Regions from separate parts of the Mesorhizobium huakuii genome, predicted to be linked through region 4. Evidence: riboswitches for the same ligand, from Rfam matches in the RefSeq annotation. Region 4 holds a riboswitch; each other region holds the start of a gene.
The links. Region 4 has a riboswitch for thiamine pyrophosphate ahead of thiC (phosphomethylpyrimidine synthase ThiC). Riboswitches for the same ligand answer to the same signal wherever they lie in the genome.
Positions count from the first base shown of each region.

Region 1: another riboswitch for thiamine pyrophosphate. It lies ahead of HB778_RS02090 (Ykof family thiamine-binding protein); the one in region 4 lies ahead of thiC (phosphomethylpyrimidine synthase ThiC).
Region 2: another riboswitch for thiamine pyrophosphate. It lies ahead of thiC (phosphomethylpyrimidine synthase ThiC); the one in region 4 lies ahead of thiC (phosphomethylpyrimidine synthase ThiC).
Region 3: another riboswitch for thiamine pyrophosphate. It lies ahead of thiB (thiamine ABC transporter substrate binding subunit); the one in region 4 lies ahead of thiC (phosphomethylpyrimidine synthase ThiC).

Region 1 covers NZ_CP050296.1:433,801-440,883, forward strand. The annotation lists gene HB778_RS02075 (ABC transporter substrate-binding protein) at 174-1,190, opposite strand; gene HB778_RS02080 (ABC transporter ATP-binding protein) at 1,183-1,950, opposite strand; gene HB778_RS02085 (ABC transporter permease) at 1,947-2,768, opposite strand; gene HB778_RS02090 (Ykof family thiamine-binding protein) at 2,804-3,412, opposite strand; TPP riboswitch at 3,403-3,517, opposite strand; gene msrA (peptide-methionine (S)-S-oxide reductase MsrA) at 3,801-4,319, opposite strand; gene HB778_RS02105 (glycosyltransferase family 39 protein) at 4,495-6,042, opposite strand; gene HB778_RS02110 (hypothetical protein) at 6,242-6,949, shown strand.
Region 2 covers NZ_CP050296.1:6,418,434-6,425,516, forward strand. The annotation lists gene HB778_RS31345 (beta-ketoacyl-ACP synthase III) at 1-676, shown strand, start outside; gene panD (aspartate 1-decarboxylase) at 733-1,185, shown strand; TPP riboswitch at 1,290-1,406, shown strand; gene thiC (phosphomethylpyrimidine synthase ThiC) at 1,511-3,346, shown strand; gene thiO (glycine oxidase ThiO) at 3,343-4,344, shown strand; gene thiS (sulfur carrier protein ThiS) at 4,313-4,510, shown strand; gene HB778_RS31370 (thiazole synthase) at 4,512-5,285, shown strand; gene HB778_RS31375 (thiamine phosphate synthase) at 5,282-5,887, shown strand; gene HB778_RS31380 (hydroxymethylpyrimidine/phosphomethylpyrimidine kinase) at 5,878-6,639, shown strand.
Region 3 covers NZ_CP050296.1:2,352,393-2,359,475, forward strand. The annotation lists gene HB778_RS11545 (M48 family metalloprotease) at 1-1,214, opposite strand, end outside; gene thiQ (thiamine ABC transporter ATP-binding protein) at 1,473-2,249, opposite strand; gene thiP (thiamine/thiamine pyrophosphate ABC transporter permease) at 2,242-3,837, opposite strand; gene thiB (thiamine ABC transporter substrate binding subunit) at 4,016-5,014, opposite strand; TPP riboswitch at 5,058-5,172, opposite strand; gene HB778_RS11565 (thiamine diphosphokinase) at 5,261-5,920, shown strand; gene HB778_RS11570 (ABC-F family ATP-binding cassette domain-containing protein) at 5,922-7,083, shown strand, end outside.
Region 4 covers NZ_CP050296.1:1,362-8,444, reverse strand. The annotation lists gene HB778_RS00045 (aspartate aminotransferase family protein) at 1-1,064, shown strand, start outside; partial or broken gene HB778_RS00040 (hypothetical protein) at 1,088-2,319, shown strand; gene HB778_RS00035 (FkbM family methyltransferase) at 2,316-3,074, shown strand; TPP riboswitch at 3,171-3,286, shown strand; gene thiC (phosphomethylpyrimidine synthase ThiC) at 3,390-5,225, shown strand; gene thiO (glycine oxidase ThiO) at 5,222-6,223, shown strand; gene thiS (sulfur carrier protein ThiS) at 6,192-6,389, shown strand; gene HB778_RS00015 (thiazole synthase) at 6,391-7,083, shown strand, end outside.

The DNA.
Region 1 (7,083 bases), 430 kb from region 4:
CCCCGATGATCCCTCGAAGGGACCATTGCATGCAACCATTGCCGGGCGGTTAACCGGAGAGATCGCAATGGTATCAAACGGAGTGACGCCTCCGAAAGCATACGGGGGCAGGACGCCCCCGTACGCCAAGCCAACGGAGTAGGCCGGCCGCTACTGGTGATGCGTATCCAACCTCACCCCAAGTTCAGATTTGCGAAATACTTCGCGAAATCAGGGCGTTGCGCCAGAATCTTACCATCAGCATCGCGCAAGATGCCGGCGGTGAAGAGGTAGTCGCCGATCGCGTCCATCTTGGCCGGATCCATCGCGCCGATGGCGCCGTTCTCTGCGCGCAGATAGTGGCCGTCGATCAGCGCCTTCAGCGACGCCTCGATCAATGCCGGGTTGGTCAGGGCATCCTTGTTGGCGGCGATCAGCAGCGTGGCGGCTTCCCCGGGATGATCGACGGTGAACTGATAGCCGCGCCGCGTTGCCTGGATAAAAGCTGACGCCAGTGCCGGGTTTGCCTGGAGATACGCTTCGCTCGACGAGATCAGCGTCGTGTGTTCGTCGGGCACGCCGTAATCGGCATAGACGAAGCTGCGCTGCTTGATGCCTTTGAGTTCGGCCTCGACGCCCTCCCAGGTCGAGACCTCGAGCGTGAAGTCGACCGAACCGTTGGCCAGCGCTTCATAGGCGGATGTGCCGAGCGTCACCGTTTCGAAATTGCCCTTGCCGCCATCATGGCGGATGATGGTCGAGATCAGCGCGTTTTCCCAGGCGCTGCCGAAGCCGCCATAGGTCAGGCCGTCAAGATCTTTCGGGCTTTTGATCTGGCTGCGCGCCGCATTGAAGACCACGCGGCCGGTTTCCGACTGCACCACGGCATAGACGGCCTTCAGATCGGCACCGGCGGTCTTCTGGGTGAACAGGCTGATGGTGCCGTTGATGCCGAAATCGGCGACGCGGTTGGCGACCAGCGTGCCGGCGCCGGTATCGCTGTAGGGCAGAATGTCGACCTCCAAGCCGGCCTCGCGGTAAAACCCCTTGTCGCGTGCGACGAACAGCCCGATGTGGTTGGTGTTGACCGTCCAGTCCAGCGCGACGCTGACTTTTTGCGTGGCCGCGAAGGAGCGGTTCGATCCGGCGATCAGCGGAAATCCGCTGGCAAGGGTGAGCAGCAAGGCCTGCCGGCGCGTCAAGTCAGTCATGGTCATGTCCTTTGGATGGTTGCGGGTTGAGCAAAATGTCGAGAATCTCGGCCTCGAGTGCGCCGGCCTGCTGCGCGGCGGCGCCGGTTGGATCGCGGGGGCGCGGCAACGGCACTCCGATTTCACGCAGCACACGGGCCGGGCGCGCCGACAGCACATAGATGCGGTCGGACAGGAACACGGCCTCGCGCACATCATGGGTGATCAGCAGCGCGGTCCAGCGATGGTGCCGCCACATCTGCTCGAGCCAGCGCTGCATGGCCGCGCGGGTCAGCGCGTCGAGCGCGCCGAACGGCTCGTCGAGCAAAAGCATATCGCGCTCCTGCACCACCGTGCGCAGCAATGCCGCGCGCTGGCGCATGCCGCCCGAAAGCTGTGCCGGGAAATGCCGCTCGAAGCCGGCAAGCCCGAACTCGGCAAACAGCGGCGCGACACGCGCCCGCGCCGCTTTGCGTCTGACGCCTTGCACTTCGAGCCCGAGCGTCGCGTTGTCGAGGATGCGCCGCCACGGCATCAGCGCGTCGCGCTGCGGCATGAAGGCGAAATGCCTGCCATGGTCGTCGAGCGGCGCACCGTCGAACAACATCTCGCCCTCGCCATGCTCGGCACCCGTCAGGAGCTGGAACAGCGTCGACTTGCCGGCGCCCGACGGCCCAAGGATCGAGACGAATTCGCCGGCGCCGACGCTGAGCGAAATATCGGCGAGCACGTCGAGCCCGCCAAACGCTTTGTGCACATGCCGCAATTCGAGCCGGCTCATCCCTGCGCCCCCTTCCCTGCCGGCTGCCGGCCGGCCCGTTCCCAGGGCATGGCGAGGCGCTGCAAGAGCACCGTCAGCCCGAACAGGATCAGCGTGAGCGCGGCACTGACGCCGACAGCGGCCAGAACCAGATCGGGGCGGAAATTGTTCTTGGCGTTGAGCATGTAGATGCCCAGCCCCTTCGCCGCGCCGGCATATTCGGCGAAGATCGCGCCGACCACGGCATAGGTGATGGAGATCCTCAAGCCGGCGAAGAAGTAGGGCAGCGCCGAAGGCAGCCGCGCCAGCACGAAGACGCGCCAGCGCCCCGCCCCCATGGCGCGCAGCATCTGGCCGATCTCGACCTCGGTCGCCTCGTAGCCCTGTACCAGAGCCACCAGCATCGGGAAGAAGGTGACCAGCGCCACCAGCATGATCTTCGGCGCCAGCCCGAAGCCGAACCACAGCACCACCAGCGGCGCGATGGCCACCAGCGGCAAGGTCTGGCTGACGATGAAGACGGGAAACAGCGCGCGGCGCAGCGGCTGGAAGAAGTCGACCAACATCGACAGCGCGAAGGCGGCGCCGAGCGAGCAGGCAAAGCCGATCAGCGTGGCGCGGATGGTGGGAATGGCGTTGTCGATCAGCGCGTCGCGATTGAGCATCGCCTGTTCGAAGACGCGTGACGGCGCCGGCAGAATCGTCGGCTTGATGCCGGAATAGGTGGCGTAGATCTCCCACGTCACAAGGAGCAAGCCGACCGAGATGACGGCGGGTACGGCCTTGGCAAGGGAACCCACGAGCGGGCGTGACGCGACTGATGATGAGACCACGGGCATAACCTTTGACGGGGTCGCGCCGAAGCGCGGCCGGCTTAGACAGCCGACGGGCTGTTGGCCGAAACCGTGACGTCAAGGGTTACGTGGCCGGCGCCTGGCCCGAAGCGGCAGAAAGCCTCGTTCAGCGCCGAAAAGATCGCGCCCGTATCGCCGCGCAGCTTGGTGCAGAAATTCTTGGAGCGATCGTAGACGCCGGACTGTTTCAGGAAATCGATGCAGCCATAAATCTCGTCCATGTGGTCGCCGGCGCCCATCACATAGAGCGAGAATTGCGCCGCCGCCGGCTGGCCGGTGGCAGCAGCTTTGCGCACGGCGGTGATGGCGGCTTCCTTGCGTGGGCCGAGCGGCCCGACAGGTCCGCCAAACGCGTCGGAGCGGCAGATCGGATCGTCCGGCTCGCCCGGGCAGCCGCGCGAAATGGCCGCCGACAGCACGCAATGCTTGCCGCTCCGCGCCGCCGCCACGAACAGGTCGCGCAGCGCCGGGAACAACACTTCGGGCGGCCCGACCAGCAAGGTCGAGATGTCGTCGGTCTCGATCCTGAGCCTGTCCCGGTAGGGATCGAGCGCGCCGAGCGCGCCGAGGATGACGCCGACGAAATCGTCGGCCATGGGATATAGGGAAATCTGTGCGCCTGAAAACATAGCCCGCCTCGCTCCGCTGGTATTACCCAGATCAGCTTCTAGGGTCTGTGGGCTTTGCCGCCCCCGTCTCAGCCCCGACCGTACGGAGCACCCCTGTGGATGGGCGCGTTAAAGCACCATTCGAACCGAAGGGGAAGCCGTTTTTTCAGCGCACCGCGCCAAAAGCATTGCACCAGATCTGGGTAGCGGCGGTCGATCACTGGAGATCCGAGCAAGCCGGCTTCGCCCAACACCGTCGATCCGGCAGCAAGCACCACCTCCACCACACCGGGCGACATGAACTCCGATGCAAGCAAGTCATCGCCATAAACAAAGAAAGCCGCGGGGCATCCGCCCCGCGGCTTTCTTTGTTTCGACATCGCTTCCCAACGATGCGTTTCGCCAAACGTCAGGACGCGGCCTTCTCACGCACCGGCAGCTTCCAGCCCGGCCTGACGAAATGGCAGGTGTAGCCGTTAGGATATTTCTCCAGATAATCCTGATGCTCGGGCTCGGCTTCCCAGAAGGCACCGGCCGGCGCGACTTCGGTGACGACCTTGCCAGGCCACAGGCCGGAGGCATCGACATCGGCGATGGTGTCTTCGGCCACGTGCTTTTGCTCGTCGCTGGTATAGTAGATCGCCGAACGGTAGCTCATCCCGACATCGTTGCCCTGGCGGTTGCGCGTCGTCGGATCGTGGATCTGGAAAAAGCGCTCCAGCAGCGTGCGATAGCTGATCACGGCCGGATCGAAATTGATCTCGATGGCTTCGGCATGAGTGCCGTGATTGCGGTAGGTGGCGTTTGGCACATCGCCGCCGCTATAGCCGACACGGGTGGAGATGACGCCGGGATAGCGCCGTATCAGATCCTGCATGCCCCAGAAACAACCACCGGCAAGCACTGCGCGTTCGATCGAAGTCGCCATGTCACGTCTCCTCAAAAGGCAATTCCATTCGCGTAGCGGTTTCCCGTCCGGAATTGCGCAGACAAAATTGGATTTCCCAATAAATGGGCATTGTCGCCTGCTTCGTCCAGTCGCATGGAGACGAACGCAGCCATGCGCGAACGATATTACGACGCGGCTAAGGGATCGAACCGCTTCAATTACGCGGATGCCGGGTCCGGCTGTCGGCGTCAAGCGGCAGATACCGCGTGCCAGGCGGAATGGCGGCAAAGCTGATTGCCACAGGCGGCGCCGTGCGCGACCAGTTGAAAAGAACGGTCTTGACCGGCCGGTTGCCCAGCCATGTCCGCAACTGCGGCGGCACGCCATGCCCAGGCCAAACCATCAGCATGCCGTGGTCGCGCAAGCGCTGCCTGGTGATCCAGGGCGCGAACCGGGTATCGAGGTCGGTGAAGATCGACGGCTTGTCATAGGCATTGAGGCCCGCGAGCATGGCCAATTGGGTATCGCCGCCGACAATGTCGAGCCGGCCGGGCGCGGCCGCATGCCAAACCGCCTCGGCCTCGTCCGAGATCGGCTGCGCCGGCCAGCAGACGGCGTCGAGGCGCCCCCGCACATTGCAGCCCGTCCAGCGGAGGGTCGCATAGGCGCCCGACATGGTGACGATGCAGAGGAAGGCACAGATCGCCAGCCTTCGCATCTCGATGGCGCCGAGCCGGTGGCCGAGAAAGGCGAGCACCGTAACACCGACAAGATTGTACATCGGCGCCCCCCAGGACTCGCCGGTGCCGGTGAACAACGAGGCCACCATGATCAGGGTCGCCGGCCCAAGCCCCATCCACACGAGATAGACCAGAATGCCGCGTTCGACGGGAGCTTCGGGAGCGGGCGAGCGCCGCAGCAGCCCCGATATCGCCAGCACCAGGAGGAAGCCTGAGAGCCCGGCCAGTTGGACGCCGATATAGTAGAGGCGCGCGCGGTGTTCGGTTACCCACACGTCACGGTCGGCAAAATAGGTCAATGGCAAGAAGTCGATGCGGTAGAGCGCGATGGCCAGCGGCGCCGCAACGGCGAGAAAAACGGCAAGGCCGAGCCATGGCCAAGGCGTCGCCAGCCGGCTGCGCGCGCGCGCGTCGGACAGCAGCCATAGGGCGCCAAAGGCGAGCAGCAGGCCGGTGGAGAACTTGGCATAGAGCCCGACGCCCGACACCAGCCCAAGCGCCAGCCACCAGCCAGGCCCGCCACCACGGCCGGCGCGCCAAAGCAGCCAGCAGATGGCCGCCCAGAACGGCATCTGCGCATAGTCATGATTGAATTGCGGGGTCGGCCAGCCGAAGAAATAGACCGAGGGCATCAAAAGCACGGCAGCCAGCGCCCGGCGTTGCCCGAGTATGTCGCGGGCCAGCAGATAGACCAGGATGAAGGTCGACGAAATCGTCAGCTGGGCGAGCAGATATTGCGGCCAGTGGAACGATCCGGTCAGAAGATGGCTGGTTTCGAGAAGCCAGCCCGGAAGCTGCGGGTGCTTGTAGGTCAAAAGCACCCATTCGCGGCCCCACATGAAACCTTCCACGACATCGCCAGGCGGCGCGGGGTCGATCAGTGCCGGCACCACCGTCCAGCACAGGATCTGCACCAGGCACAGAAGCGCGAGCAAATACCAGGGATGGCGAAGCAGGCCGGGCCAGACCGATGACGAGTCGAGGCCGGTGGCAGTCAGCCCCGCCGGCGCCCAACCATCCATGGAGTCGTCTATTCCCACCATGCGGCGCTTAAACCACATCGTCCGGTTTGCCGAACAGCCCCAACCTCAAAGCTTACGAAAAAGTATACTTGCTGGCCATTGCAAGACCAAGATTGAGCGGGAGTTTCGGCGCTCCGTTGACTTCCCCCGGCAGAACAAGCCCGCCCATCTGATCCTGTCTGAACATCCCGGATATTCGATGCGTCACCAGCATGCCGTCATCCACCACCGCGCGCTCGACTTCTGGCTGGCGCGTGCGGCCGTCCTCGTCATCATCTGTCTGCAGCTCCTGGTGATCAACGATCTTTCGTTTGGCCCCCGCTGGCTGGCGCCGGCGCTCGAGGCCACCCTGCTCGTGCCTCTGTCCGTCGCCACCGCCTGGACACAGGTCGCCACCCTGAAAGCGATCGAGGAAGAGCACTGGTACCTGGTCGGCCGGTTTCGCGTCATGATCCGCAGGACGGCGCTGGTGATGACCGGCGTCGTCAGCGTCATGAATTGCGGTTCACTGGTGTTCCTGGTGCGCGCGCTGCTGGCAGGCCATGCCGGCTCCAGCGGCCAGACGCTGCTGATCGACGCGCTCAATATCTGGGTCACCAATGTCATCGTCTTTGCCCTGTGGTTCTGGAGCACCGACCGCGGCGGGCCGCCGACCTGCGGCCTCGTCAAACGCGCCCAATCCGATTTCCTGTTCCCGCAAATGACCTTGAACGACCGCGAGATCCGCGACTGGCTGCCTGGCTTCGTCGACTATTTCTTCCTCGCTTTCACCAATGCGACGGCGTTTTCGCCGACCGACACCTTGCCGCTCTCCCAGCGCGCCAAGCTTTTGATGATGGCCGAGGCGATGATCTCGCTGCTGACGATCGCACTGGTCGCGGCCCGTGCCGTCAACATCCTCGCCTAAGGTGCGTTGAGATTCAGGCATGAAAACAAAAACCTAAAGCGCGTCGCCCGAATCCGTTCAAAACGCGATGCGCGTTAGGCCCAGAAACGCAAAATAGCCCGCCCAACGAGCGGGCTATTGGATGGTCTGCGACG
Region 2 (7,083 bases), 700 kb from region 4:
CCGAGCCGGAGCGGTCGACCTGACCGGCGCCTGCGCCGGCTTCATCTATGCGCTGATGTTCGCGGATGGATTCACCCAGCTGCACGGCAAAGCGGCCCTCGTCATTGCCGCCAACATCCTCAGCCGCCGCATCAACCCGGCCGAGCGCGCCAGCGCCGTGCTGTTTGCCGATGCCGCCGGCGCCCTGGTGATTGGTCCGTGCGAGGATGCTGATCGGGGGATTCTCGGAGCCTCGGTGGATTCGGACGGCTCGCGCTACGGGCTGATTCAGATCCCGGCGGGCGGAAGCAACATCCCGTTCCATGGCGACCTCGACCTCGGGCAAACCCGCATGACGATGACCGACGGCCGCGAAGTGTTCGCCAAGGCCGTCGAGATGATGACCGCCTGCTCGCAGGATGCATTGGCCACAGCCCGGACGCGGCCGCAGGACATCGATCGGTTCGTGCCGCATCAGGCCAATGCCCGCATCTTCGATGCGGTCGGACGAAACCTCGGCATTGCCGATCAAGCAATCGTCAAGACGATCGTCGATTACGGCAACTCTTCCGCCGCGACGATCCCGCTTTCGCTGTCGCTAGCCCATCAGACGGAGCCATTCCGGCAGGGTGAGAAGATTCTTCTGGCGGCGGCGGGTGCGGGTCTTAGCGGTGGTGCTCTCGTCGTCGGCATTTAGCCGACCAAGCGAGCGCGCCAGGACGGATCATGAATGATCTATGGGGCAACAGAGCAATGCGAAAAATAGTCGCCGGCAAGCTGCACGGTATCCACGTCACCGAAGCAAACCTCAACTACCACGGTTCGATAACGCTGGACCCTGACCACTGCGAAGCAGCCGGGATACTGCCGATGGAATTCGTGGAGATATGGAACAAGAATTCCGGTGCGCGGATTTCAACGTATGTGATTCTGGGCGAGCGCGGCTCGCGGTGCTGCATCCTCAACGGTGCTGCCGCCCGCACCTGCCAGCCAGACGACCAGATCATTGTCTGCAACTCCATCTACCTGGACGAAGCGCAGATCACCTCGCTGAAACCGAGGATCGTCACTTTTGACCAGCACAACCACATACGTGACCGCCTGAGCTACTCGGTCGATCTCGACGCACATGGCCGGTACAGGTTTTCCATCCTCGACGAGGCGAATGCGGCTTCGGCCATTCCCGCCCTGGTTTCAGGAGCGTGATTTTGTCCCCGATGCATGCGGGGGTTTTATGCTGGGTTTCATTGGCGGCCGGTCGAAGGCGCCCGAATGCGCTTGACAAGATTGCGCTGGCCCGTCCAACTTAAGGCATTCACCAGGGGAGTCCCGGCAAGGGGCTGAGATACTGCTGGCTTTCGCGGCGCAGTGACCCGTTGAACCTGATCCAGTTCATACTGGCGTAGGGACGGTGCAAGCGCTTTGCGGGAGTTCACGCCCGTGGTCCTGTTTTGAACAGGTCGACAAAAGCGTCTTTTCATCCTTCCGGCACAGAACTGGGTCTCCAATGCATGAGCAAAGGAGCCTCAAGATGAATGCCCTCACCCCCGCCGTGTCGACGGGACCGCTGCCCGCCTCACGAAAAATCCACAAGCCCGGTGCCATCCACCCCCAGATCAGGGTGCCGATGCGCGAAATCTCCGTCCATCCGACAGCCGGCGAGCCGCCCGTCATCGTCTATGATCCGTCCGGCCCCTATACCGACCCGACCGTCGAAACCAGCATCGAAAAGGGCCTCGCCCAGCTTCGCCATGAATGGATTACGGCACGCGGCGATGTCGAAGCCTATGACGGCCGCCATGTCCGGCCGGAAGACAACGGATTCGCGGCGGGCGAGCGCCTGACACCGGAATTTCCCGTCCGCAACCGGCCGCTCAGGGCCAGATCAGGCAAGGCGGTGACACAGCTCGCCTATGCGCGCGCCGGCATCGTCACGCCCGAAATGGAGTTCGTCGCCATCCGCGAGAACCTCGGCCGCGAGGTCCTGCGCGGCAAGCTGCAACGCGACGGCGAAGCCTTCGGCGCATTGATACCGGATTTTGTCACGCCGGAATTCGTGCGCGACGAAGTGGCCCGCGGGCGGGCGATCATTCCAGCCAACATCAATCATCCCGAGAGCGAGCCGATGATCATCGGCCGCAATTTCCTGGTCAAGATCAACGCCAATATTGGTAACTCCGCCGTCACATCGTCGATGGCCGAGGAAGTGGAAAAGATGGTCTGGGCGATCCGCTGGGGCGCCGATACGGTGATGGATTTGTCGACCGGCCGCAACATCCACAACATCCGGGACTGGATCGTGCGCAATGCGCCGGTGCCGATCGGCACCGTGCCGCTCTACCAGGCGCTGGAAAAGGTCGGCGGCATCGCCGAGGACCTGACCTGGGAGGTCTACCGCGACACGCTGGTTGAGCAGGCCGAACAGGGCGTCGACTATTTCACCATCCACGCCGGCGTGCGGCTGCACTACATCCCGCTGACCGTTGACCGCGTCACGGGCATCGTCTCGCGCGGTGGCTCGATCATGGCCAAATGGTGCCTGCACCATCACCGGGAGAGCTTCCTTTACGAGCATTTTGCGGAGATCTGCGACATCTGCCGCGCCTATGACGTGTCTTTCTCGCTCGGCGACGGTCTTCGTCCCGGCTCAATCGCCGATGCCAATGACGCAGCGCAATTCGCCGAACTGGAGACGCTCGGCGAGCTGACGCAGATCGCCTGGGCGAAGGATTGCCAGGTGATGATCGAAGGTCCCGGCCACGTGCCGATGCACAAGATCAAGGAGAACATGGACAAGCAGCTCGCCGTCTGCGGCGAGGCGCCCTTCTACACGCTTGGACCGCTGACCACCGACATCGCGCCGGGCTATGACCACATCACTTCAGGCATTGGTGCTGCCATGATCGGCTGGTTCGGCACCGCCATGCTCTGCTATGTCACGCCCAAGGAGCATCTCGGCCTTCCCGATCGCAACGACGTCAAGATTGGCGTGATCACCTACAAGATCGCCGCGCATGCCGCCGACCTGGCGAAGGGGCACCCGGCGGCGAAAGTCAGAGATGATGCCCTTTCCCGCGCGCGCTTCGAGTTCCGCTGGGAGGACCAGTTCAACCTGTCGCTCGACCCCGAAACCGCACGGTCCTTCCACGACCAGACCTTGCCCAAGGAGGCGCACAAGCTGGCACATTTCTGCTCGATGTGCGGGCCGAAATTCTGCTCCATGCGCATTTCCCACGACATTCGTGCCGAAGCGCAGAAGGAAGGCATGGCGGCGATGGCGGCGAAATACCGCGAGGGTGGCGATCTCTACATGCCGGCTGACAAGACCGGCGTACCGGTCGTGCCAGAGGCTCCCAAACCATCATGAGGGTGCTCGTCAAAGGGGCCGGTGTTGCCGGCATCACCGTCGCTTTCGAACTCGCCATCCGAGGCGCGGCGGTGACCGTGGTCGAGACCCGGCATGGCATCGGCGGCAATGCGTCGTGGTTCGCCGGCGGCATGCTGGCGCCATGGTGCGAGCGTGAAAGCGCGGAGCAGCCGGTGCTGGATCTCGGACGCGACGCTGCCGACTGGTGGGATGCGGTGCTGTCGGGTCAGGTGACACGGGCCGGGACACTGGTCGTGGCCGCGCCGCGTGATGCCGGAGAGCTTGACCGGTTCGCAAGTCGCACGTCGGGGCATCGGCGTGTCGATGAAAGCGAAATTGCGCTCCTGGAACCCGACCTCGCCGGCCGCTTCCCGCGTGGATTGCTCTTCCCCGACGAGGCTCATCTCGACCCACGCCTAGTGATTGCAGCGCTTCATGACAAGCTCGCCACCATGGGTGTCGAATTCCACTTCGGCTGCGATGCCACGCAGGTTTCCGGTTTCGATCGTCAGATCGATTGCACTGGAATGGCAGCGAGCGATGACAGGCTGCGTGGTGTTCGCGGTGAGATGCTGATCCTGCGCACGCCGGACATTTCGCTGTCACGCCCAGTCCGGCTGCTTCATCCGCGCTTTCCACTCTACGTGGTGCCGCGTACCGATCACCGTTTCATGATCGGCGCGACGATGGTTGAAAGCCAGTCCGCCGGACCGGTCACGGTGCGTTCCATGATGGAGCTTTTGGGCGCGGCCTATGCTCTCCATCCGGCCTTCGGCGAGGCTGGCGTCATTGAGACCGGCGCCGGTGTTCGTCCGGCCTTTCCCGACAATCTGCCGCGTGTCGAAATGAGCGGAGACGCCGTCGCGATCAACGGGCTTTATCGCCATGGTTTTCTCCTCGCCCCCGCTATGGCTCGCCAGGCTGCCGACCTGGTTTTCAATCAAGACAGAACCAAGGAGCTCGCTCATGAAACTGATCGTCAACGGCGAAGCGCTTGAGATTGCCGCCACCACGTTGGCGGCGCTGCTTGCCGCGCTCGACTATGAGGGCGATTGGCTGGCGACGGCCGTCAACAGCGACCTCGTGCACAAAGCCAACCGCGCGGAATTCCGATTGAGCGACGGCGACCGGATCGAAATCCTCTCGCCCATGCAGGGAGGCTAGCATGTTCGAGCTTTATGGGACCGAGCTTTCGTCGCGCCTGCTTCTCGGCACGGCTCAATATCCTTCGCCGGCCGTCCTTGCCGATGCAGTCAGGGCGTCGGGCACGTCGGTGGTGACCGTCTCTTTGCGGCGTGAGATGGCGGGCGGCAGGGCCGGCGAAAAATTCTGGTCGCTGATCCGCTCGCTCGGCACGAGAATCCTGCCCAACACGGCCGGCTGCCACTCCGTCAAGGAAGCGGTCACTACCGCGAACATGGCGCGCGAAGTCTTCGGCACGACCTGGATCAAACTCGAAGTGATCGGCAACCACGACACTCTGCAGCCGGACGTGTTCGGCCTGGTCGAAGCCACCCGTATCCTGTGCGAGGACGGCTTTGCGGTATTCCCCTATACCACCGACGATCTCGTCGCCGCCGAGCGGCTGCTGGAAGCGGGCTGCAAGGTCCTGATGCCGTGGTGCGCACCGATCGGTTCCGCCTTGGGACCGGTCAACATGACGGCGCTGCGCTCGATGCGCGGACATTTCCCAGGCGTCCCCCTGATCGTGGATGCGGGGCTGGGACGGCCGTCGCACGCGACCACCGTCATGGAACTCGGCTTTGACGCCGTGCTCCTGAACACGGCGGTGGCCAGGGCGGCCGATCCAGTCGGCATGGCGCGTGCATTTAGCAAGGCGGTCGAGGCCGGCCGTGAAGCTTACAGCTCGGGAATGCTCGAACCGCGAGACGTCGCCGTGCCGTCGACACCGACAATCGGCAGGGCCGTTTTTTCATGAAGCTCGATCCCTTCTATCTGATCGTCGACAGTGCTGCCTGGATCGAACGGTTGGTGCCGCTTGGCATCAAGCTGATACAGCTTCGCATCAAGTCGATGGACGAGGCCGGCTTGCGCGTTGAGATCCGCAAGGCAAAGGCCTTGTGCGCCCAGCACCACTGCCAACTCATCGTCAACGACCATTGGCGCCTGGCAATCGAGGAAGGCTGCGACTTCGTCCATCTTGGCCAGGAGGATTTGCAAACCGCCGATCGTTCGCGGATTCGGGTAGCCGGCGTGAGGCTCGGACTGAGCACCCATGATCATATCGAGCTGGAAACGGCGATGGCCGCCGAGCCAGACTACATCGCGCTCGGCCCCATCTACCCAACGATCCTGAAGAAGATGAAATGGGCGCCGCAAGGAATCGAGCGGATCAGCGATTGGAGGCGCCGGGTCGAGCCGATTCCATTGGTCGCCATTGGTGGCCTGAACCCTGACCGGCTCAGCCGTGTCTTTGCGGCTGGCGCCAGCAGTGCAGCGGTGGTGACTGACATCACGCTGAACAAGGACCCTGAAGCGCGCGCGCGCGAATGGATCGAAAAGACGGACCAATGGCGCTGAGGCAAGAACCCTATGTGCTTGTCGTCGGTGGATCCGACTCCAGCGGGGGCGCCGGAATTGCCCGCGATATCGAGACGATCTCTTCAATTGGCGTGCGCACCTGCCTCGCCGTTACCGCACTGACTGTGCAAACCCACGACGCCGTCATGGATATCAGTCATTCGCAGCCCGATCTTGTGGTCGATCAGATGCGCGCTGCGCTGCAGGCCAACAAGGTAGCGGCCATCAAGATCGGCATGCTCGCGACGGCTGAGATCGTCGTTGCGGTTGCCGCCGTGCTGCGCGAAAATCCGCAGATGCCGGCAGTACTCGACCCGGTATTGGCCTCCACTTCAGGCGGTGCGCTGCTGGAAGCAGGCGCCATCGCCGCCATGAAACGCAATCTGATGCCGCATTGCCGTCTCGTCACACCCAATCTCATCGAGCTGGCGCTCCTTGTCGGCACGGAACTCTGCGTCGACGAGGATGGCGCAGTCAGGCAGGGCCAGGAACTGCTGGTCGCGGATGCGCAGGCCATCCTGATCAAGGGCGGTCATGGATCCGGACCCCGATCGACCGATATTCTGTTGCGCTGCAATCACGAACCAGTCCGCTTCGACCCACCGCGCCTTGCTACGTCGATGCGCGGTACGGGGTGCATGCTGGCCAGTGCGATTGCGGCGCATCTGGCGAAGGCGAGCCCACTCGAAGACAGCGTACGCAAAGGCAAGCGGTTTGTTTTCCAGAATCTGCGGAAGAATGCAGCCCCATGATAGCGATAAATCAGCGGGCAAACGATGAACATCAATGGCCGCTGGCCGTAAGCTCCTGATGGTTTCGACTGTCCGTACTCGTGGACGAGGAGTATATTAGTTCCTGCCCCGCAAACGGCCTCGGTCGACAGTTTCTTCAGTTGTTTGCGGTTCGGCCCTCGCGTCTCTCATCCGCGCGACGGAATTGTGCCTTACCGCGGCCGCCAAAGGATGAACGCCGAAGGAGCTAGCAGGATGACGTTTAGCGGCACGACCGAGGCCTCACCATCGAGACAAATGAAAGATTATCGCAGCGGCGCTCGGTATTTCTAACTGGCTTTTCGAGGCGCCCGCCTGGGGCATATGATCTTGATGCCTAGCCGTCAAATTTCAAACTGAGACAAGATGCTGACCCGAGGGGTGCCCGTACAATTCCTGTGAAGACCACGCGATTATTGCGCGAGG
Region 3 (7,083 bases), 2.4 Mb from region 4:
GACGGTGCCGCAGTCAGCAGCCGGTAGACCTGGCCGCCGGCCCGGATCACCGCGATGTCGAACTGCCAGCCTTCGGCACCGGCATGCGCGGTCGCGGCCTCATTGCCGTTGATGGTTTCCTGCTTGACGGTGCTGTCGTCGAGACCGGCCACCCAGCCGCTTCTGATATAGTCCGTCAGGGCGCGATTCTTGTCTATCGAAACGCCGTCGAAGCGGATCGCGATGTCGCCCGGCCCGGTCGCTGTCACCGCCGCCGCCGAATTGTCGATGATGAAACCATCCGGCACCGTGAACGACACGCCGAGGCCCGGATGCAGGAAGGTCTCGCCGCGCACATAGCCTTCCTCCGGCGTGTCGCCATAGAGCAGGCCGTCTATGCCGGCGAGGAAGGAATCGCGGTCGCGCGTGCCGACGCCGGGGGCGCCGAACTGGCGGGCATGGCGTTGCGCCAGGTCGATGCGCTGCGGCGTGTTGGGATGCGTCGCCAGGAAGTCGAGGCTGGCGTCGGTGGCGCCGCTGATCGAGCGGAAATCGGTATAGGCCGACATCGACTGCAGGAAGCGGCCCGCGGCGTAGGGATCGTAGCCGGCTTCGCCGATCGACTTGATGCCGATGGCGTCGGCTTCCAGCTCCTGGTTGCGCGAGAACTGCGCCAGCCGAAGCTTGCCGCGGATCAGCGCCGCCTTGGCGGTCGGGCTGTCGCCGAGCACATCCGAGACGACCTTGGTCGCCAAACCTTCCTCGGCCTCCAGCTGCTGACGCTGCAGGCCGTGATTGGCGGTGACATGGCCCATCTCATGCGCGATGACGGCGGCGAGTTCGGACGAATCGTTGGCGAGCGCCAAAAGGCCGCGCGTGATGTAGAGATAGCCGCCCGGCAGCGCGAAGGCGTTGACGTTGGGCGAATTCAGGATGGTGATGCGATAGGTCTGGGTCGGGTTCGCCGACACCACGGTCAGATTGCCGACCACCTTGGCAACCATTCGCTCGAGCTTGGGATCGGAATACTCACCGCCGTAGGTGGCCAGGATGCGCGGATGCTGCGCCTTGGCGAGTTCCGCGAGCTTGTTGTTTGCGCCGACATTGTCGACCGTGATCGGCCTGTCGGACGGCTGGAAGCCGGACTCCTGGACTTCCGGAGGCGTGAACATCTGGCAGCTTGCCAAGGCCACGGCAAAGCCGGCCAGCGCCAGAAAGCGCGCCAGCGGATTCATTCGTAGCTTGTCGACGCCGATCGCCAGAACGGCTTCCTTTCAGGTCCCGGCGCATGACCACGAAAATCGGGGGCGATCCTCGGAACCCGTCATGCGCTAAAAACAAACTTCTACAGCATCCGTCGCGCGTCCCTCGGGGCGTGCGGCGGATGCTGTAGGCAAATCACGGCTTGTGCCGACCAGTAGGGCCGACCTAGCCACACTACGTCTGCCATGGCAAGCAAGCGCCCCATCGCCTGAGGCCGGTTTGACCGTAAATTATGTCGGCTTCCGGGCAATATCTCGTGATACCGCATTCCCGGCACTTTCACCGACATAGCGCCGAAACGCCTCCGGACCAGCCCCGGCAAAGAAGTCGTCCGCACTACCGGCGGCGGCGACTGTGCCATTGTCCAGAAACACCACATTCTGGCCGATGCGGCGGGCATCCTGAGGCTGATGCGTGACGAACAGCACCGTCATGCCGCGTTCGGCATGCAAGCCTGCAACCAGATCGAGCATGTCGTCGCGCAAGGCGGGTCCTAACGAAGCAAAGGGTTCGTCGAGCAGAAGCACCGGGCGATCGCGCACCAGGACCCGCGCAAGCGCGACGCGCTGGCGCTCGCCGCCGGAGAGTTCGCGCGGCAAGCGTTTTTCCTTGCCGCCAAGCCCTGTGCGTTCCAACGCCTCGGCTATGGCGGCCTGATCGGTCTCGGTCAGCCGCAGCGCCGGCGAGCGGCCAAGCCCGACATTCTGCGCGACGGAAAGATGGGCAAAAAGATTGTTTTCCTGAAACACCATCGACACCGGCCGCGCGGCCGGCGACGCGGCGCCGACATCGGCCCCGCCGATCAGCACACGGCCGGACTGCGGCGTCTCGAAGCCGGCGACGAGGTTGAGCAGCGTCGACTTTCCTGAACCGCTCGGCCCCATGACGGCGGTGATTTCCGCCGCGGCGAACGCGACATCGAAAGTGAGCGGCGCCTCGCCATAGCTGAACGAGACCTTGTCCAGCCGCACCGGAACGCCCTTCCTGCCCATCGCCCCGTCAGACATTGCGGACCTTTTCCCTTCCGAGCCAATCCGCAACCAGCACCAAAGCGAGGCAGACCAGGCCAAGCAACAGCGCCAGGCCGGCGGCGTCCTCAGTGCGGTAGCTGCCCATGCGCGCCAAGAGAAGGTAGGGCAAGGTCTGCACGGAATCACTGCCGAACAACGCGATGACGCCGAGATCGCCGAGCGACAGCGCCATGGCGAAAGCAAAGGCTGTGGCAAGCGGCCGTCGCAATGACGGCCAGTCGACCAGCCGCAGCCTCGCCCAGCCGGAAATGCCGAGCTGTGCGCAGAGGCGTTCGTGGCGCTCGCTCGCCGCATCATAGGCGGGACGGATGGCGCGCAGCGCGAAGGGCATCGCCATCACCGCGTTGACCATGACGACCATGACCGGCGCGATGGCAAAGACGTCGCCGGCATGGCGCAGCAGGAGGAACCAGCCGGCGCCGATGACGATGGGCGGCACGACCAGGACAAAGCTGGCGCCGGTGTCGGTGGTATGTTCGAGCAGTGTTTTTGCACCGGCGCGGCGGCTCAGCCCCAGCGCCCGGCGCGCCATGGTCAGGGCCAGCGACAACATTACCGAGAGCAGCGCCGACAGGAAGGCAAGCACCGCACTGGTCAGCGTCGCCTGCCGGACAGTCGCCTCGCCGGCAAGCCGGCCGAGATCGGCGCCCAAGCCTGCCATTACGGTCGCGGCCATCGGCCCGACAACGAACAGCAGCGCCAGCACAATGAGTGCGGCGTTCAGCGTGGTTTCGGTTCCATTGACGGAGAGATAGCGGCGCGGCGCAAGCGGCAGGTTGGTGTCGCCGACGACATTGGCGCCAAGCCGCGTCAGCGCCAGCACCACGACGAAGGTGAGCGCGATCTGCAGCATCGTCAGGGCGACAGCCCGAGCTGGATCGAAATCGAAGCGCAGCGCCTGGTAAATACCGACCTCCAGCGTCGTCGCGGCCGGCCCACCGCCAAGCGTCAAAACGATGGTGAAGGACGTGATGCAGAGCATGAAGACCAGCCCGGCGACGCCGGGCAGAGCGGCGCGCAGCGTCGGCCATTCGATCAGCCGGAACGCCGGCCGCGCCCCCATGCCGAGCTGGCTCGCCAGCCGCCACTGGTCGGCAGGGATGGTCTGCAGCGCCTCGAGGAACAGCCGCGTTGCGAGCGGCAGATTGAAGAAGACATGGGCGACGAGAATGCCGGACAGGCCGTAAATGCCTGGCCAACCCTGGCCGCCAATCGCGCTGAACAGGCCGGCGAAATAGCCGGCGCGGCCATAGAGCGCCAGTATTCCGAGCGCCGCGACGATCGCCGGCAGCGCCAGCGGCACGGCGAAGAGCTGCAGGATGAAGGCGCGGCCGAAAAAGCGCGGATGCCGCGACAAAGCACGCGCCACGAACAGCGCCGGGCCGGCAGAAAGCAGGGTCGAGAGGGCGGCCTGCCAGAGCGTGAAGCGCACGACACGTAGGAGATAGGGATCGAAAGCTGCCCAGGCGCCCGAAAGGTCATAAGCGCCTTCGACAAGCAACCCGGCAAACGCGCCGCCGATCAGCAGTGTGATCGCGGCGAGCGCGATGATGCCGGCGCTGATGCGGGGGTCGGACGCGCGCCTTCCACCCTCCCCCTTGTGGGGAGGGTCGGAACGCGGATGCCGCGAAGCGGTGTCCGCGAGCCGGGGTGGGGGTGAGGCCGTGCTCAGCGTCGCAGCCCCCACCCCGCTCCGCTTCGCGGATCGACCCTCCCCACAAGGGGGAGGGTGAGAAGCGCGCTCATTTGCTCATCACCGCCAGCCATTCATCCACCCAGGCCTTGCGGTTGGCGGCAACCTCTTCGGGGCTGAACAGCAAGGTCTTGGTCGGCTTGACCAGTTTGTCGAAGGCCGGGTTGAGCGGCTTGTCGGTCTTTCCTGCCGGGAACATCCAGTTGGTCTCGGGGATGGCGTCCTGGAATTTCGGTCCGGTCATGAAGGCGATGAATTTTGCCGCCAGCGGGTTCTTGGCGCCGGTCGTGGTGATGCCGGCGACCTCGATCTGCAGATATTCACCTTCTTCGAACGAAGCCGCCTGATAGCGCTCGGTATTCTCGGCGACCATGTGGTAGGCCGGCGAGGTCGTGTAGGACAACACCATCGGCGCCTCGCCCTTGGTGAACAGACCATAGGCCTCGCTCCAGCCCGGCGTCACGGTCAGCACCTTTGTCTTGAGCTTGGCCCAGGCCTCCGGCGCCTTGTCGCCATAGACCGACTTCACCCACAACAGCAGGCCGAGGCCCGGCGTCGAGGTGCGCGGATCCTGGATGACGATCTTGTCGTCGGCACTGCCTTCGACCAGCTCCTTCAGGCTCTTGGGCGGCGTCTTCAGCTTCTGCGTGTCATAGACAACAGCGAAATAGCCGTAGTCGAAGGGCACAAACGTATCGTCCGTCCAGCCGCCCGGCACGTTGATATCGGAGACCGCGCCATGCGGGGCAAACAACCCGCTAGCCTTGGCATCGGCGGTGAGATTGGTGTCGAGGCCGAGCACGATATCGGCCTTGGTCGATGCCCCTTCGAGCTTGACGCGGTTGAGCAGGGCGACACCGTCGGCGACCGAGACGAACTCGACATCGCAGCCGCATTCGGCCTCGAATTCCTTCTTCACCACCGGGCCTGGACCCCAGTCGGCGGTGAAGCTCTCATAAGTGTAGACGGTGAGCTTGTCCTTGGCCAAGGCCGGCCCGGACAGCGCCACAACCGTGGCTGAGACAAGAGCGTATAAAAGCGTGCGCATCGGCGCCTCCTTCGTTCGAATTGAAAGGAATTGAGGCGTCGGACTGTCCGAAACGTCTAATCCCTCCGCCGGTACAAACCGGATCAGGTTCAGCGGGTTGGCGAGATTGCCTCTCAGCCGGTCCGCGAAGATCGCGTCCGGCACCCCGTTAGAGCGTTTCGACACATAGGCCCGGCCGAGGAACCGCGCAAGTGGCAGTTTGCCGGCCTTCCGTTTCCGCTGCCGGGCTGGTACAGGCCACCAGATATGAGCACATTCACCATCCTGCTTGGCGGCGATCTCATCCGCACGCCCCGGCTCGACCGCCAGGTCGAGGGCTCGCGCGTCATCGCCGCGGATGCCGGCATCGGCCATGCCCGGCTGCTCGGCCTTGTGCCGGAACTGTGGGTGGGCGATTTCGATTCGGTGCCGGCCAATCTGCCTGACGACCTCGCTGCCGTGCCCCGCCAGACCTTCCCGGCGGAGAAGGACAAGACCGACGGTGAACTGGCGATCGCCGCAGCCCTCGAGCGCGGCGCGACCCGCCTTGTGCTGGCAGGCGCGTTCGGCGGCAAGCGCGCCGACCACGCTTTCCTGCATCTGGCGCTCGCCCTGCGCCTGGCCGAGGCCGGAACGGACGTCCTGCTGACCAGCGGCGCCCAGGAAGGTATCCCTCTGCTGTTGGGAACGGCCGGCTTCGATTATGCCGACGGCACCCTGTTTTCGATCCTCGGCTTTTCCGAACTTGCCGGCCTGACCGTCACCGGCGCGAAATGGCCGCTGAGCCAGGTCGAGGTGGCCTTCGGCTCGTCCCTGACCATCTCCAACGAGGTCAAGTTCGACAAGACCGGGGGCAGCCTCGAAATCGCCCTCGGCCACGGCCGCGCGCTGCTGCTCGCTCATCCCTATCCCTTGCCCGAAAGCTGACATGGCCCCGCCCCTTCTCAATCTCGACGGGATAAAACTGACCTTCGGCGGCACCCCGCTGCTCGACGGCGCCGCCTTGACGGCTTCGGCCGGCGACAAGATCGCCCTGGTCGGCCGCAACGGATCCGGCAAGTCGACGCTGCTCAAGATCGCCGCTGGCCTGATCGAGCCGCAGGACGGCGAGGTGTTCCGCCAGCCTTCGGCGACGGTCCGCTATCTGCCGCAAATGCCCGACATGGAAGGTTTTGCCACCGTGCGCGCCTATGTCGAGGCGGGGCTTGGCCCCGCCGATGATCCCTACCGTGCCAGCTATCTGATGGAGCATCTCGGCCTCACCGGCGAGGAGCGGCCGGGCGATCTCTCCGGCGGCGAGGCCAGGCGTGCCGCACTGGCGCGCGTCATGGCGCCGGAGCCCGACATCCTGCTGCTTGATGAGCCGACTAACCATCTTGACCTGTCGGTCATCGAATGGCTCGAAGAGGAACTCGTGCGCACCTCCTCGGCGCTCATCGTCATCTCGCACGACCGCCGCTTCCTCGAGCGCGTGTCGCGCGCCACTGTCTGGCTCGATCGTGGCCAGACCCGCAGGCTGGACAAGGGTTTTGGCCATTTCGAGGAATGGCGCGACCTGGTTCTGGAAGAGGAAGAGCGCGAGCAGCACAAGCTCGGCCGCCAGATCGTGCGCGAGGAACACTGGCTGCGCTACGGCGTCACGGCACGGCGCAAACGCAACATGCGCCGCCTTGGCGAGTTACAGACCATGCGCCAGCGCTTCCGCGGTCATCGCGGCGCCGAAGGCAACGCGACCATGGTGGCGAGCGACGCCGCCGAATCCGGCAAGCTGGTGATCGAAGCGAAGAGCATCGAGAAGAGCTTTGGCGACCTCACCGTGGTCAAAGGCTTCTCGACCCGCATCCAGCGCGGCGACCGCGTCGGTCTCGTTGGCCCAAACGGCGCCGGCAAGACCACGCTTTTGAAGATGCTGACCGGCGAATTGGCACCGGACGCCGGTTCGATCAGGCTTGGCACCAATCTGGAAATCGCCACGCTCGATCAGAAGCGCGAGGCGGTCGATCCGCAGGAGACGCTGGCGCAATACCTCACCGACGGGCGCGGCGAAAACCTCGTCATCAATGGCGAGCAGCGCCATGTCGTCTCCTACA
Region 4 (7,083 bases):
TCGCCAAATGCTCGCCCGGCGATCTCGACATGGTGTTTTTGGGCTCGTCCGGCTCCGAAGCGATGGAAGCGGCGGTGAAGCTCGCCGAACGCGCGGCGGGGCCGAAGCGGCCGAAGGTGGTCTATGCCGAAAATTCCTTCCACGGCAAAACCAAGGGCGTGCTGGGCATCACCGACGGCCAGCTCTACCGTGCCGACTTCAAGATGGCCAACAATACGGTGCGCATTCCGTTCGGCGATATCGAGGCCGTCGAGCGCCTGTTCCGATCCGATCCGGAGGTCGGCGTCATCGTGCTCGAAACCATCCAGGGCGGCGGCGGCATTATCCAGGCACCAGCCGAATACTGGCAGAAGCTGCGTGCGCTCTGCGACCAGTATGGCGTGCTGTGGGTGGCCGACGAAGTGCAGTGCGGCTACGGCCGCTCGGGCCGCTTCTATGCCTTCGAACATTACGGCGTGGTTCCCGACGTGACTGCGCTGGCGAAGTCGCTTGGCGGCGGCAAGGCAGCGGTCGGCGCGATGATCGCCAGGCGAGATGTCTACATGAAGGCCTATGGCACGCCAAAGACGGCGATGATCCATGCCATGGCCACCTTTGGCGGCATGGGCGAGGCCTGCGTCACCTCGATCGAGGGCCTCAACGTGCTCTATGACGAGGGGCTGATCGACAACGCCGCCGTTACCGGCGATTATTTGCTCGCGCGCCTGCAGGCGCTTAAGGACAAATATCCGAAGATCATCAAGGATGTGCGCGGCAAAGGCTTTATGGTCGGCCTTGAGTTCCACGACTTCTCGCAGACCTTGCCGATGGTGCTGCGCCCGATCGTAAGCGTGCTCGACGACAAGCTGAAGGGCTCGCTGTCCGGCTTCGTCGGCGCACTGCTCTTGCGCGACTACGACGTGCTCGTCGCCTTCACCGAATACAACCGCAACGTCATCCGGCTCGAGCCGCCGCTGATCTGCCAGCGCGAGCATGTCGACCGCTTCGTCGATGCCTTCGACAGTCTTTTGTCGCGCGGCATCGTGTCGATCGTGAAGGATTTCGTCAAAAGCCAAGTCCGTTAAAAACGAAAGTCCGTTGAGCAACGATGCTGACCAAGTCACCCGCTCCGCAGAACATGCTCGACCGCCTTGTCCAGGCCGGTCTGGCGTGGGGCGAGGGGAGTTATGCGCGGCTGGCCGCACCGATCGGTGCGGCGGCCTTCGCGCTCTACATCCTTCTGACGGCATTCACGGCATGGGTGATGCCCGACGCCAATTGGGACATGCTGCCCTATCTCGCAATATCGGAGGAAGGCAGCTATCCCGATGTGCAGGCGCTGCATGATTACGCCTACAGCACCGTCAAATCAGGCGTGTCGGCGGGAGATTACAAGGCACTGACCGATGATGGCGGCGGCTTCCGCAGCCACATGACGGAGAATGCCGCCGACTTCCATTCTCTGCTCGGCATGTACCGAATAAAATTCCTCTACGCCGAGATCCTGTCGACGCTGAGCGCGGTGATGTCGCCGGTCGAGGCGATGCGCCTGGTGCAGCTGTTTTCGGTGCTGCTGTTCGGCGCGATCACGCTGCTCTGGCTGCGCTCGGAAAAGGCTTTGGCGCTGGCGCCGGTGGTCGGCGCGGTGCTGATCATGGCCGATTTCGGCGACGCGGCGCGGGCTTCGACGCCGGATCTGCTGACGTCGGCGCTGCTGCTCGGCGGGCTCTACGCCTATATCAGGGGCCGAGAGGCGGCGACGGCGATCCTGCTGTTTCTCGCCTTCATGGTGCGGCCGGACAATATTGTTTTCCTTGCCGTTTTCGCCGTCCTTCTGGTCGCCTTCCGGCAAAAGGCCTGGGGGCGCTGGCCGGCTTCGCCGCGTCCTTTGTCGCCTATTTTGCCATTTCGCACTGGGCCCACCATCCCGGCTGGTGGCCGCATCTGTGGTTCTCCAGCATCGAACAGTACTATAATATGGACGGGTTCGAGCCGGCCTTCTCGGTCACCGCCTATCTCAAGGCGTTTGCCACATCGCTGCTGCGTGCCGTCAATCTGAACAGCTGGGTCGGTGTTTCGGTGCTGGCACTGGCCGGCTGGTTCGCCGCCAGCCGCGCCGGCTTCCGCCTCGACCGCCGCGCCGGCATTTTGTTCGCGGCGTTGGTGCTGGGGGCACTGGCCAAGTTCACGGTCTTCCCGATCCACGACACGCGCATCTATTTCCCACATCTGATCCCGCCCTTCCTGCTGCTGGCAACGCCGTTCATGGCGCTGTGGGCGGCCGTGGCTCGCGGCCAGCATCGCGCCGCCTTGCACGTCATTCCCGGAGACAAGCCATGAGTTCGCTATCCAGTCTGGCGCGCATCGCCTTGTCGCTCGGTCTTCCTTCGAGCCTGCTCGACCGCGGGCCGTCGCTGCGCGGTACGAAATTCCTTGCCAGGGCGGCGCTGAAGGCACGCTTCGGTGGGGCAGGGCAGCCGTTCCAGATGGTCAATGTCGGCGCTTGCGACGGCGCGCTGTTCGACGACGTCACGCCATGGCTGCACAGGATATCCGGCGCCCGCGCCATGCTGGTCGAGCCGATCCCGTACAATCAGAAGCGGCTGCGCGCCAACTATCCCGACACGAATCGCTTCATCATCGAGCCGGTGGCCGTCACCAAGGCGAAAGGCACGATCACCGTCCACACCTTCGATGCCGCCGCGCTCGAGGCGGGCACGCTGCCGATCGAGTTCATCGGCTGCTCCTCGGTTACCGACACCAATCTGATGTCAGGCAAGAACGCCTGGGGCGAGGCCGACGCGAACTTCAACAAATTCGCGCCACACCTGAAAGACATCGAGGTGCCCTCGGAAACGCTGCAGACCTTGCTCGATCGCAACGGCATCAGCCACATCGATGCCTTCCTCGTCGATTGCGAAGGCGCCGACTGGATCGTCTTCGAACAACTCGACCTCAAACGCTATCGTCCGGGCATGATCAAGGTCGAGGTTGGTGCGTTGCCGGCCCCGGAGATCGGCCAGGTCGTGGTCAAACTGAAGACGGCGGGTTACCAGGTCGGCTTCCAGGCCGAGGATATCTGGGCCTTCGCCTGAGCTTCGCCGCCGACCTTCGTCCACAACAGCAATCAGTCCCGGTTGCCGCGCCGGCCAAATGCGCTTGACAAAATAGCGCCGGCCCATTCAACTTGGAGCATTCACCAGGGGAGTCCCGGCAAGGGGCTGAGATACTGCTGGCTTCGCGGCGCAGTGACCCGTTGAACCTGATCCAGTTCATACTGGCGTAGGGACGGTGCAAGCGCTTTGCGGGAGTTCACGCCCGAAGTCCTTTTTTCAAGCAGGGCGACCGAAGCGTCTCATCCTTCCGGCACAGAACTGGGTCTCCAATGCAATGAGCAAAGGAGCCTCAAGATGAATGCCCTCACCCCAGCCGTCTCGACGGGACCGCTGCCTGCCTCACGGAAAATCCACAAGTCCGGCGTCCTGCATCCGCACATCAGGGTGCCGATGCGCGAAATCTCCGTCCATCCGACGGCAGGCGAACCGCCCGTCACCGTCTACGATCCGTCCGGCCCCTATACGGACCCGACTGTCGAAACCAGCATCGAAAATGGCCTCGCCCGGCTTCGCCACGAATGGATTACGGCACGCGGCGATGTCGAGGCCTATGACGGCCGCCATGTTCGGCCCGAAGACAATGGATTCGCCGTGGGCGAGCGCCTGACGCCGGAATTTCCGGTCCGCAACCGGCCGCTCAGGGCCAAGGCTGGCAAGGCAGTGACCCAGCTTGCCTACGCGCGCGCCGGCATCATCACGCCCGAAATGGAGTTCGTCGCCATCCGCGAGAACCTTGGACGCGAGATCATGCGCGGCAAGCTGCCGCGCGACGGTGAGAGCTTCGGCGCGGCTATTCCCGATTTCGTCACGCCGGAATTCGTGCGCGACGAGGTGGCGCGCGGGCGGGCGATCATTCCAGCCAACATCAATCATCCCGAGAGCGAACCGATGATCATCGGTCGCAGTTTCCTGGTGAAGATCAACGCCAATATCGGTAACTCGGCGGTCACCTCATCGATGGCCGAAGAGGTCGAAAAAATGGTCTGGGCGATCCGCTGGGGCGCCGATACGGTGATGGACCTGTCGACCGGCCGCAACATCCACAACATCCGCGACTGGATCGTTCGCAATGCGCCGGTGCCGATCGGCACGGTGCCACTCTATCAGGCGCTCGAGAAGGTCGGCGGCATTGCCGAGGACCTGACCTGGGAGGTGTACCGTGACACGCTGATCGAACAGGCCGAACAGGGGGTTGACTATTTCACCATCCACGCCGGCGTGCGGCTGCACTACATCCCGCTGACCGTTGACCGGGTCACGGGCATCGTGTCTCGCGGCGGTTCGATCATGGCCAAATGGTGCCTGCACCATCACCGGGAAAGCTTTCTCTATGAGCATTTCGCGGAGATATGTGACATCTGCCGCGCCTATGACGTGTCCTTCTCGCTAGGCGACGGCCTTCGTCCCGGCTCGATCGCCGATGCCAACGACGCGGCGCAATTCGCCGAGCTGGAAACGCTCGGCGAGTTGACGCAGATCGCCTGGGCAAAGGACTGCCAGGTGATGATCGAGGGCCCCGGCCACGTGCCGATGCACAAGATCAAGGAGAACATGGACAAGCAGCTCGCCGTCTGCGGCGAGGCGCCGTTCTATACGCTCGGACCGCTGACGACCGACATCGCGCCGGGCTATGACCACATCACCTCCGGCATCGGTGCTGCCATGATCGGCTGGTTCGGCACCGCCATGCTCTGCTACGTCACGCCGAAGGAGCATCTCGGCCTTCCCGATCGCAACGACGTCAAGATCGGCGTGATCACCTACAAGATCGCCGCCCATGCCGCCGATCTGGCGAAGGGCCATCCGGCAGCAAAAGTCAGGGATGATGCCCTTTCCCGCGCGCGCTTCGAGTTCCGCTGGGAGGACCAGTTCAACCTCTCGCTCGATCCCGAAACCGCGCGGTCTTTCCACGACCAGACCTTGCCCAAGGAGGCGCATAAGGTGGCACATTTCTGCTCGATGTGCGGACCAAAATTCTGCTCCATGCGTATCTCCCACGACATCCGCGCCGAGGCACAGAAAGAGGGCATGGCGGCGATGGCGGCGAAATACCGCGAGGGTGGCGATCTCTACATGCCGGCTGACAAGACCGGCGTACCGCTCATGCCAGAGGTGCCGGAGCCGTCATGAGGGTTCTGGTCAAAGGGGCTGGCGTCGCCGGCCTCACCGCCGCCTTCGAACTCGCGATCCGAGGCGCGGCGGTGACCGTGGTCGAGACCCGGCATGGCCTCGGCGGCAATGCATCGTGGTTTGCCGGCGGCATGCTGGCGCCATGGTGTGAGCGAGAAAGCGCCGAGCAGCCGGTGCTGGATATCGGACGCGACACCGCTGACTGGTGGGATGCGGTGCTGCCGGGTCAGGTGACACGGGCCGGAACGCTGGTCGTGGCCGCCCCGCGTGATGCTGGCGAGCTCGACCGGTTCGCCAGTCGCACGTCGGGGCATCGGCGTGTCGATGAAGACGAAATTGCGCTCCTGGAGCCCGACCTCGCCGGCCGCTTCCGGCGCGGATTGCTGTTTCCCGATGAGGCTCATCTCGACCCGCGCCAGGCGATGGCAGCACTTCATGACAAGCTCGTGGCCATGGGCGTCGAATTCCGCTTCGGGGCCGACGCCCAGCCTGTTTCCGGTTTCGAATGGCAGATCGACTGCACGGGAATGGCAGCAGCCGATGACAGGCTGCGCGGCGTTCGCGGCGAAATGCTGATCCTGCGCACGCCTGACATCTCGCTGTCGCGCCCGGTCCGGCTGCTGCATCCGCGCCTTCCGCTTTATGCGGTGCCGCGCACTGACCAGCGTTTCATGATCGGCGCAACGATGATTGAAAGCCAGTCCGCCGGACCGGTCACGGCGCGTTCCATGATGGAGCTGTTGGGTGCTGCCTATGCCCTCCACCAGGCCTTTGGCGAAGCCGAGGTCGTTGAAACCGGTGTCGGCGTTCGTCCGGCCTTTCCCGATAATCTGCCGCGCGTCGAAACGAGCGGAGACATCGTTGCAATCAATGGGCTTTACCGCCATGGCTTTCTTCTCGCCCCCGCCATGGCGCGCCAGGCTGCCGACCTGGTTTTCAGCCAAGACAGAACCAGGGAGCTTGCTCATGAAACTGACCGTCAACGGCGAAGCGCATGAGGTTGCCGCCACCACGCTGGCGGAGCTGCTTGCCGTGCTCGACTATGAGGGCGATTGGCTGGCAACGGCCGTCAACAGCGATCTCGTACACAAAGCCAAGCGGGCGGAGTTCCAGTTGAGCGATGGCGACCGGATCGAAATCCTCTCACCCATGCAGGGAGGCTAGCATGTTCGACCTTCTGGGAACGACGCTTCTCTCCCGCCTGCTTCTCGGCACGGCGCAATACCCTTCGCCGGCCATCCTTGCCGATGCGGTCAAGGCGTCGGGCACGTCGGTGGTAACCGTCTCGTTGCGCCGTGAAATGGCAGGCGGCAGGGCTGGCGAACAATTCTGGTCGTTGATCCGCTCGCTGGGTGTAAAAATCCTGCCCAATACTGCCGGCTGCCACTCCGTCAAGGAAGCTGTCACGACCGCGAAAATGGCGCGCGAAGTGTTCGGTACTGGCTGGATCAAGCTCGAAGTGATCGGCAACCACGACACGCTGCAGCCGGACGTGTTCGGCCTGGTCGAAGCTGCCCGTATCCTGTGTGAGGACGGTTTTACGGTATTTCCCTATACCACCGACGATCTTGTCGTCGCCGAGCGGCTGCTGGAGGCGGGCTGCAAGGTCTTGATGCCATGGTGCGCGCCGATCGGCTCCGCCCTCGGACCTGTCAACATCATGGCGCTGCGTTCGATGCGCGGACATTTTCCTGGCGTCCCACTGATTGTGGATGCAGGGCTCGGACGTCCGTCGCACGCGGTGACTGTCATGGAACTCGGCTTTGACGCTGTGCTCCTGAACACAGCGGTCGCCAAGGCGGCCGATCCGGTCGGCATGGCGCGCGCATTCGGCAAGGCGGTCGATGCCGGCCGTGAG